DNA from 3 places in the Peribacillus sp. TH16 genome. Region 2 is predicted to be linked to each of the others. Evidence: riboswitches for the same ligand, from Rfam matches in the RefSeq annotation. Region 2 holds a riboswitch; each other region holds the start of a gene.
What was found. A riboswitch is a leader RNA that binds a small molecule or an ion and turns the genes downstream of it on or off. The one in region 2 is predicted to bind lysine.
Positions count from the first base shown of each region.

Region 1 (3,289 bases), on a different contig from region 2:
GTCCTCTTGGACTATCAAAAATATGGACCAATTATCTTATGTGAAGATACAGCCCAGGCTGAATTATCGTCCATAAGCATTGATCACTATGCCGCTTTTTCCTCTGCACTTGAATACGTGGTTGCTAAAGGATATAAGAAAATTGGATACAGCCTCGGGCGAAAAAAGAGCAGAAACAGCTCCCTTCGTACAAAGGCGTTTAACGATATTATGAATAAGTATCATCTTTTAAATAAAAAAGAATGGCTGTTTGAAGGCAGTTATCACATCAAAGATGGTGAAAAATTGTTCCAAGATTGGAATTCTATGATAGATAAACCAGAGGCTATCATCATTACTAATGATGACAGCGCGTCCGGATTCATTCTTACTGCCAACAAATTCGGAATGAAAGTACCAGAAGACGTGGCCATTCTAGGTTTTAATAATGATAGCCTCAGTGAGATGCTCGATATCACAACCGTTTCCTTACCGCTTGATTGGATTGGCAAAATGGCTGTTGATCTATTTGAAAATCCTGAAGTTATCAGACATGTAAAATTAGATTATACTCTTATGAAACGAAAAACTATTTGAATTATCTTAATTATCCAAATAAAAGATGTTTAAATGACAAACATTTAAACACCAAATTCAAGTGATACATTTAAAAACTAGGAAAAAATAACCTTGAAAAATAATCATTGCGCTATCTATAAGATTATTTTATAATTTTAATATAGTAAAGTTTACTCAATGACCTGCTGACATAGAAGTAATTGTTTGAACTTTATATTGAAATCGTATAGGTTGACTAGAAGTTGACGCAACGATTTATATATTTAGTATAAGAAAATTGAATACTTCCTCATTTACCGATGAGTTAGAGGCTGCGGCTTATAAAAGTAGTACGGACGAGATTCAGGAAAATTGACGACTCCGTTTGAAAGGATAAGTTGCCGAAGTTTAGATATGGTCCTTGTATATCTAGGCTGGCGGTGTTACCGAATAGGAACACCACTGTCACGTTTTATTAACGTGGGGAGCTATCTTCGGAAGGATAAACGGGTTTATTATAAACAGCCGTCGATCTTTTTCGACTGCTGTTTTTTTATATATCGTTCCCTTCCAATAAAAAGGAGTGTAACATCAATTGTCAAATTCACAAACAACATCAAATCCCACTGAGTTGAAAAGGAGCCTGAAAGCACGTCACTTAATGATGATTTCATTAGGTGGAACGATTGGAACAGGTTTATTTTTAGCAAGTGGCGGTGCCATCCATACCGCTGGGCCTGGAGGTGCTTTGGCAGCATACGCAGCCATTGGCTTCATGGTTTATTACTTAATGACAAGTCTTGCAGAAATGGCAGCATTCATGCCAGTAGCCGGTTCGTTCCGTGTCTACGCATCCAAATTCGTCGACCCATCTTTCGGCTTCGCGATTGGCTGGAACTATTGGTATAACTGGGCCATCACAATTGCAGCTGAACTGGCTGCCGTTGTCCTAATTATGAAATTCTGGTTCCCGGACAGCTCGTCCATTATCTGGAGTGCCGTTGCGTTAATTATTATGTTTCTTTTTAACTATATGTCTGTTAAAGGATTTGGCGAAGCTGAATTCTGGTTTGCTTTAATCAAGATCGTGACCGTTATCATCTTCTTAATCACTGGATTTCTAATGATTTTCGGAATCCTGGGGGGAAATGACCCAATTGGTTTTTCTAATTTCACCATGGGAGAAGGTCCATTTAATGGAGGCTTCTTCACAATTCTAGGAGTATTCATGGCAGCAGGTTTCTCTTTCCAAGGAACAGAATTACTTGGAGTTACAGCCGGCGAAAGTGAGAATCCGGAGAAAAATATCCCTAAAGCGATCAAGTCCGTTTTTTGGCGCATCCTTTTATTCTATATCCTTGCGATTTTTGTAATTGGAATGATTATTCCGTTCACAGATGCACGTTTATTAAGCGAAGATGTTGCCGTCAGTCCATTTACACTTGTATTTGAACGCGCAGGTCTTGCGTTTGCGGCATCGGTCATGAACGCAGTTATATTGTCATCTGTGCTCTCTGCTGGTAACTCCGGCATGTATGCTTCAACTCGTATGCTATGGGATTTGGCCCGCGACGGAAAAGCTCCGAAATTCCTTGGCAAGCTCGATAAAAGAGGGGTACCAGTGAATGCTCTTATCGCGACTTCTTTAGTTGGTTGCCTCGCTTTCTTAGCTTCATTTTTCGGTGACGGTGTAGTTTATATTTGGTTATTAAATGCTTCAGGTATGGCTGGATTTGTCACATGGGTTGGAATTGCGATTGCTCACTATCGATTCCGCAAAGCCTATGTAGCTCAAGGTCTTGATTTGAATGCTTTACCATACCTTGCTAAAGGATTCCCAACTGGACCGATCTTCGCGCTCGTCCTATGTATTTTCATTATCATTGGACAAGGCTACCAAGCTTTCAGCAGCAGCGGGATTGATTGGAATTCCATGTTTGTTTCTTACATTGGCCTGATCTTATTCTTCGCCCTATGGTTCGGCTATAAAATTAAGTATAAAACTAAAATCATCCCACTTGAGGAATGTGATTTTAAAGTAAAATAAGCGTTTTAAAAGGACCTGATTTCTTCTTCAAGAGGAATCAGGTCCTTTTTTTATCATTTCCCACCAGAAGACTCCCTCTTCAAGCGTGTGAAGGGCGAGAGCCCAACGGTAAGGAGAGATGAATGGCGGTTGGCATAAGCCAAAGTAATCTTTTGGCAAACATACGTTCTGTGGTTAATAATAACTATAAGGGGGTGAAACCAATGGTCGTAAACAAAGCTTATAAATTTCGAATCTATCCAACTAAAGAACAACTAGCTCTAATCAATAAAACGATCGGCTGCTCCCGTTTTGTCTATAACTTCTTTCTAGGCAAACAAAAGGAGAAAGATGCCTACTGGTATATTTGTGAAGAAATGAAGCAGAACAGCCAATTATCCTCTAATGAATGGAAAGGTTCTTTTCTGAATAAATACGCAACAATCAAAGAACTTCCAGCTTAAAGAAAGAGTATTCTTTCCTGAAAGAAGTAGACAGTATTACCTTACAGAAATCGGTGGAAAATTTAGCAGATTCCTATAGTCGATATTATAAAAAGCAAAACAAGTCACCACGATCGAGATATTAACGCAGGACTCAATCTAATGAATGAAGCCATAAGGCTTCTAACCGTAGGAACTACGGGAATAGCCTAATTAAAAATTGGCCGATAGGCTAATGTTCTTAGGAATCCCCCACTTCAATCAGACCGTAAGGTCGATAAGT
Region 1 is NZ_JAEKEM010000009.1:2,444,123-2,447,411, forward strand. Features, by position in the region: gene JFV29_RS25930 (LacI family DNA-binding transcriptional regulator) at 1-576, shown strand, start outside; lysine riboswitch at 856-1,036, shown strand; gene JFV29_RS25935 (amino acid permease) at 1,133-2,584, shown strand; partial or broken gene JFV29_RS25940 (helix-turn-helix domain-containing protein) at 2,788-3,140, shown strand.
Region 1: another riboswitch for lysine. It lies ahead of JFV29_RS25935 (amino acid permease); the one in region 2 lies ahead of dapA (4-hydroxy-tetrahydrodipicolinate synthase).

Region 2 (3,289 bases):
GGCATTAGTCTATCTGCTTCCTCTAAATTTACCCATTCAACTCTTAAAATGTTTTTTTCCTTTGGAATTTGTTCAGGTGATTTTAGAACTTGCCCTTCAAACATAATAAAATATACATGATCTTCATTTATAAATGCTTCATTTAATGCAATAATATCGTTTACCTGCACATCATAGCCCGTTTCTTCTTTAACTTCTCTGATGGCTGCTTCTTTTAGAGTCTCATTTGCTTCAACTGCTCCTCCTGGTAAGGACCAAGTGTTATTTTTTTTATTTAGTACCACTAAAATCTTATTGGTATCCTCGTTAAACAAAAGTGTGTACACAACATCAACACGATTCAAATTCAATACTCCTTTTCTTATTAGTTAAGAGTTAAACAAGTCTATTGTAAATTAAACATCTTTATTTGTAATTAATTATCTTTATTGTCATTGAACACCTTTTAGTGATCCATTGGACAACTAACTCAAACAAATTATAAATCAGTTCAATCTCATTTTGGATAGCGTTTACTCTTTGGTAAAGTTGCCCGATTACACAATACAGCTTAAAGAATCAATGGAGTTCTACTTACAATTGAAGCGATTCGTTTTCTTGCTTCCCAAACTTCACGGATTTTCATATCTTTTCTTTCCTTTGTTAGTTTTGTATTAGTCATGTTGTGCCCCCTCCTTGATCATTATTCTTGGTATTCATAAGATAAATACTAATTCCTTCTATAAGATATATCAATTGTAAAAACTGACTATAAAAGGGTGAAAAACTTTTCAAACAGTTTGTTTTATAAAACTATTAATCTGTTGAGTTTACATAATAGATGAATCCACCCCAATACCTTAGCCATTTCCATCGATTATCCATGTATTCTTAAAAAAATATTTCTAAATTGGCCTTGCAATAGAAAGGATTTCCTGTTATATTACAGTCAATTAAATATTTTCTTACTTCATACTTTTTGAAGTGAGGATAGAGGAGCAAAGACCATTAGTACACATTTTGAGGAGAATGAGATCCTATGACTATTGTGGAAAGGGGAATTTGCCGAAGCGGAAAGAATCTCATGTTCTTGAAGCTGGTTCTGCTATTGAATAAATACAGAACTGTCATATAGGAAACTATATGGAGGGCTATCTTACGCGCCGAAACGATTTTTTTTTATTAAATATTGTTTCTACTGCAGCAGCGAATCCTCGTTGTTGCTTTTTTGCGTTTACTCCTGAATGGCCCTGACCACCTCTGAATTTTTTTAAAAAATTATACTAAAGGGTGTGAAGTTATGAATTTTGGCCAAGTTTTAACCGCAATGGTTACCCCGTTTAATCATAATAATGAGGTTGATTTTAATGCTACGAGAACTTTAGTAAATTATTTAATTGCTAATGGTTCTGATGGATTAGTTATAGCTGGTACAACTGGAGAGTCGCCTACATTAACAGCAGAAGAAAAAGTAGATTTATTCAAATTTGTTGGGGAAGTTGTCGATGGAAGAGTTCCAGTTATAGCTGGAACTGGCTCAAATAACACGAAAGCTTCGATTAGCTTAACAAGACAAGCAGAGGCAGCAGGAGTCGATGGAATTATGCTCGTCACCCCATACTATAACAAGCCGTCTCAAGAAGGATTATTTCAGCACTTTAATGCGATTGCCCAATCAACATCATTACCGGTAATGCTTTATAATATTCCAGGACGAAGTGTTGTAAACATGTCAGTAGAGACGATTGTTAGTCTCTCAAAGATTAACAATATTGTCGCAGTAAAAGAAGCAAGTGGTGACTTAGATGCCATGGCACAAATCATAAGCAAATCCTCTAGTGATTTTACGTTGTACAGCGGCGATGATGGGTTAACATTACCTGTTTTAGCTATCGGTGGAACAGGCATTGTTTCGGTTTCTTCACACATCATTGGTAATGAAATGCAAGAAATGATCAATAGCTTTAAAAATGGTGATGTCCATGGTGCTGCTTCTACACATCGTAACCTTCTTCCAATTATGAAAGCATTATTTGCTGCATCAAACCCATCACCGGTAAAATCGGCATTAAATATGCGAGGATTAAATGTTGGAGGTGTCCGCTTACCATTGGTCCCTTTAAACAATGAAGAAAAAATAGCACTACAAATAGCTCTACAACCTAGTAACGTAGAAGCTGTTTAGTTGAATAAATAAAATAATGATTCATTCAGCGAGACTGGCGCTAAAGGTCTTAATTCTGTCTTTGTTCTTTTTGCTTGCGTAGCTGCCATCCGTACGTTTATAGCATATCGAATGATTGAAACTAGTGAAAAGGTTCTAGAAGATATTGCACCATAGGAAGACAATCTTTAAGGGGTAAGGTTGAAAAAACCTTACCTTTAATTTTTTTACTAACGGGTCTTAAGTTCCATAATTACCTTTTCTTTCACTTCGTTTTTATCTTTTTACAGATGATAGATAGATAAATAAAAATAGTAAACGCATTAATTCTTTGATAAACCAAAATAAATGTTTACTAAGTTGGTGTATATTTATTTAAATTTATTATTTATGTTGAAAGGAAGAATACAAATGATAAAAAAAATGGAACATATAGCTATTATTGTTACTAATATGGATCATACTATTCAATACTACTCAGATATGTTTGGGTTTAAGGTTCGCCTTCGAGGATCTTCAAAAACAAGAGAGATGGCATTTTTGTACTTGGAAGAACAGCCTAGTATGGAAATTGAACTAATCAAAGACATTGAACCTATTGGTAAGTATAACAAAAGTGGAATCGTTAACCACCTTTCTTTTACAGTAGAAGATATTAATATAGCAATTAACCATTACCGGAATAAAGGAATTGAATTTTTATCCCCTCAACCACAACCAACACTTGAATGTGGACGTATGATTTTATTCAATGGACCTAATGGTGAATTGCTACAATTGGTAGAACGAGCAAAAGATTAAAGATACTTAATATGAGATGAAATAAGTAAAGTTTGATCATTTCTGTGACCCTTATTATATTAAAAGCCCTTCACATCTAAGGAGTAGACAAATTTCATAAACCGAAAATATATAGAAGGTTGGGGATATACTGATTATTGATGGTGATAAGATTACCAGATCCAAAGAAGGCACTGAAAAGTAAGAAAAGAAATCAATGACTTGATGGATGAATTGTTTGAAGATTAACAGATTAGCCCTTCTCATTTAGGAGAAAGGCTTTTACGATTTGATAGACGCAGAAAGTTTATTTGTCTACATTATTTGTTCATCTGATTTTTGGATGATTTCTTTTAGTTCTCCTGT
Region 2 is NZ_JAEKEM010000003.1:363,843-367,131, forward strand. Features, by position in the region: gene JFV29_RS13040 (NUDIX hydrolase) at 1-344, opposite strand, end outside; lysine riboswitch at 963-1,141, shown strand; gene dapA (4-hydroxy-tetrahydrodipicolinate synthase) at 1,280-2,164, shown strand; gene JFV29_RS13050 (VOC family protein) at 2,555-2,944, shown strand; gene JFV29_RS31060 (hypothetical protein) at 3,239-3,289, opposite strand, start outside.

Region 3 (3,289 bases), on a different contig from region 2:
GACTCCAAGCAATCAAACAAGCACTTTTGCATGCTGTCCTAATTTAAACGCTTCATGAAGTGCTTCGACTGCCTTCACCATTTCCTTTTCATTGACGACAGTTGAGACTTTAATTTCAGATGTGCTGACCATTTTCACTTGAATACCTGTGTTAGCCATCACTTCAAACATTTCGGCAGCCACTCCCGGATTAGATACCATTCCTGAACCGACGATAGACACTTTGGCCAATCCGCCCTCCGTTTCTATTCTATCGAATGCCAATTGGTCTTTATTTTTTTCTAGCACGTTTAAAACAGCTTCCGTATCTTCACTTTTTATGGAGAAAGAAAGGTTTGTTGTATCCTCTGCTGTCATGCTTTGGATAATAATGTCAACGTTTATTCGGTTTTTTGCAAGTGTCATGAAAATTGTGGATAATGATCCTAGTGATCGGGGCAAACCATTCACTGTGACCCTTGTAATACTGTCTTCAAAAGCAATACCGCGTACAATTAAATTTTCTTCCATAGTTGCTTCCTCCTCAATGGTAGTTCCTGCTTCTTTCTCCATACTCGAACGGACTTCAAGCGGAATCTGGTGGTTTTTCGCATACTCAACAGCTCTTGGATGAAGGACACCCGCCCCTAGATTGGCAAGTTCTAGCATTTCATCGTAAGAAATAGATTGCAGTTTTCGAGCATCTTTTATGTAACGTGGGTCTGTTGTAAATACACCCGTTACATCGGTATAAATATCACATCGGTCCGCATTTAATGCTGCAGCAATAGCCACTGCAGTCGTATCAGACCCGCCCCGCCCTAGTGTCGTGATTTCTCCATTTGCATCATTCCCTTGGAAACCTGCAACGACCACAATTTTCTTTGCCTGAAGCTGAGCTTGAATTCTCGAAGCATCAATGTTTAAAATCCGGGCATTCCCATGAACGGATTCTGTTTGCATGCCAGCCTGCCAGCCGGTGAAAGAAATAGCTTCACGCCCCGCTTCAATTAAAGCCATCGTTAACAGGGAAATCGTGACCTGCTCTCCAGTCGTCAATAACATATCCATTTCCCTCTTGCTTGGATTTTTGGAAATATCTTGAGCCATGTAAACTAATTCATCTGTTGTTTTCCCCATAGCTGAAACAACGACAACTACCTCATTCCCATTCTCTGCTTCCTCGATTACTCGATTGGCAACATTTTTGATTTTCTCGACACTACCGACGGATGTCCCGCCAAATTTTTGAACGATTAATGCCATCCTAATGCACCCTCTTTATCTTTTTTAGGCAATAAAAAAAGCAATGAGAAATATCTCATTGCTGTGATCACGTATTTAATACAGTAAACACAGTGAGATAGCTCTCCAGGGTATACCCCCTGACAATCCGCCATTTATTAAATGTCAGACCAGAAAAACAAGGCATGAGTCTTGTCCTCCTTCGGCGTTATCCCCTTTCAAAACCTTTCATCGAAGCTCATACTTCTCCAGGTTTTTACTCTTGAATTCCGCACCTCTATCAGCACTTTTAAGTTGTCTAGTTGAAAATTCCTTCTTATCATAGCATAGAGAAATGTAGGTAGCAAGATTATTCTTGCAATTTTCTAACGATTCCTTCAGCTACTCCTTTTGGCATGCCTGCCTCTATAATTTGTTCTACCGATGCCTCTTTAATTTTTTTCAATGAACCAAAATGCCTTAACAATTGCTTTCTTCGTTTTTCTCCGACTCCAGGTATATCATCAAGCTGCGAGTGAACCGCATTTTTCCCGCGTAGCTGGCGATGAAACGTAATCGCAAACCGATGCACTTCGTCCTGAATTCTTTGCAACAGATAAAATTCCTGGCTACGCGAATCAAGCGGTACCAGTTCCAGCGGATTGCCAATCATCAATTGCGATGTTCTGTGCTTTTCATCCTTAATGAGACCAGAAAGCGGAATATCAAGACCCAGTTCATTTTCTAAAATATCTCGAACAGCCTCCACATGACCCTTTCCACCATCAATAATGATTAAATCCGGAAGTGGCAGCCCTTCTTTTAAAACTCGTGAATATCTTCTGCGTACAACTTCACGCATCGATTCATAGTCATCGGGTCCCTGGACAGTTTTGATTTTATATTTGCGATACTCTCTTTTTTCCGGCTTACCGTCAATAAACACAACTAAAGCGGAAACCGGATCACTGCCCTGAATGTTCGAGTTATCAAAAGCCTCGATCCGATGCGGGGTATAGATGCCTAATTGCACCCCAAGATTTTCCACCGCATTGATCGTTCTTGCTTCATCCCGTTCAATCAAAGAAAACTTTTCCTGAAGGGCTATGGCAGCATTTTTATTCGCCAATTTAAGCATATCCTTTTTCGATCCCCGTTTTGGATGAATCGTCTTCACGCCAAGCAGCCCTTCAGCCATTTCCGCATCTACTGACTCTGGCAGCAAAATTTCCTTTGGTTTAAAGTGATTGGTAATCTCGTAAAACTGACCTAGGAATGTAAGAAGTTCCTGATCCGGTTCATCATACACTGGAAACAGGGAAACATCCCTTTCTATCAATTTCCCTTGTCGCACAAAAAATACCTGAACACACATCCAGCCTTTATCATAGGCATAGCCAAATACATCACGGTCGATAAAATCAGTCGTCATCATTTTTTGCTTCTCCATCGTGATATCGATGTGGGCAATTTTGTCACGGAACTCCTTTGCCCTTTCGAAATCAAGCTCTTCTGATGCCTCTAACATTTTTTCTGTCAGTTCTTTTTTTATCTCAGTATGGCCGCCGTTTAAAAATCGGTTGATATCATCCACCATTTTTTTATATTCCTGTTCCTCTACATCATACACACATGGAGCCAGGCACTGCCCGAGGTGGTAATAGAGACAAACGCGATCCGGTAGGGTATTGCATTTTCTAAGAGGATAGATGCGGTCGAGTAATTTTTTCGTTTCATTGGCCGCAAAGGCATTCGGATACGGACCGAAATATTTACCTTTATCTTTTTTGACTTTTCTCGTAATGATTAGACGCGGATGCCGTTCAGCAGTCAACTTGATGAATGGATACGTCTTGTCATCCTTCAGCATGATATTATATTTTGGATCATGTTTTTTGATTAAGTTTAACTCTAAAATGAGAGCCTCAATATTTGACGAGGTAACGATGTATTCAAAATCGTCTATCTCATTAACGAGTCGTAACGTTTTCCCATCATGGGAACCGGTGAAATAAGAGCGCACACGGTTTTTTAATACTTTCGCTTTTCCTACATAAATGATCGTTCCCTGACGATCCTTCATTAA
Region 3 is NZ_JAEKEM010000009.1:1,359,566-1,362,854, forward strand. Features, by position in the region: gene JFV29_RS20630 (aspartate kinase) at 13-1,245, opposite strand; lysine riboswitch at 1,336-1,512, opposite strand; gene uvrC (excinuclease ABC subunit UvrC) at 1,574-3,289, opposite strand, start outside.
Region 3: another riboswitch for lysine. It lies ahead of JFV29_RS20630 (aspartate kinase); the one in region 2 lies ahead of dapA (4-hydroxy-tetrahydrodipicolinate synthase).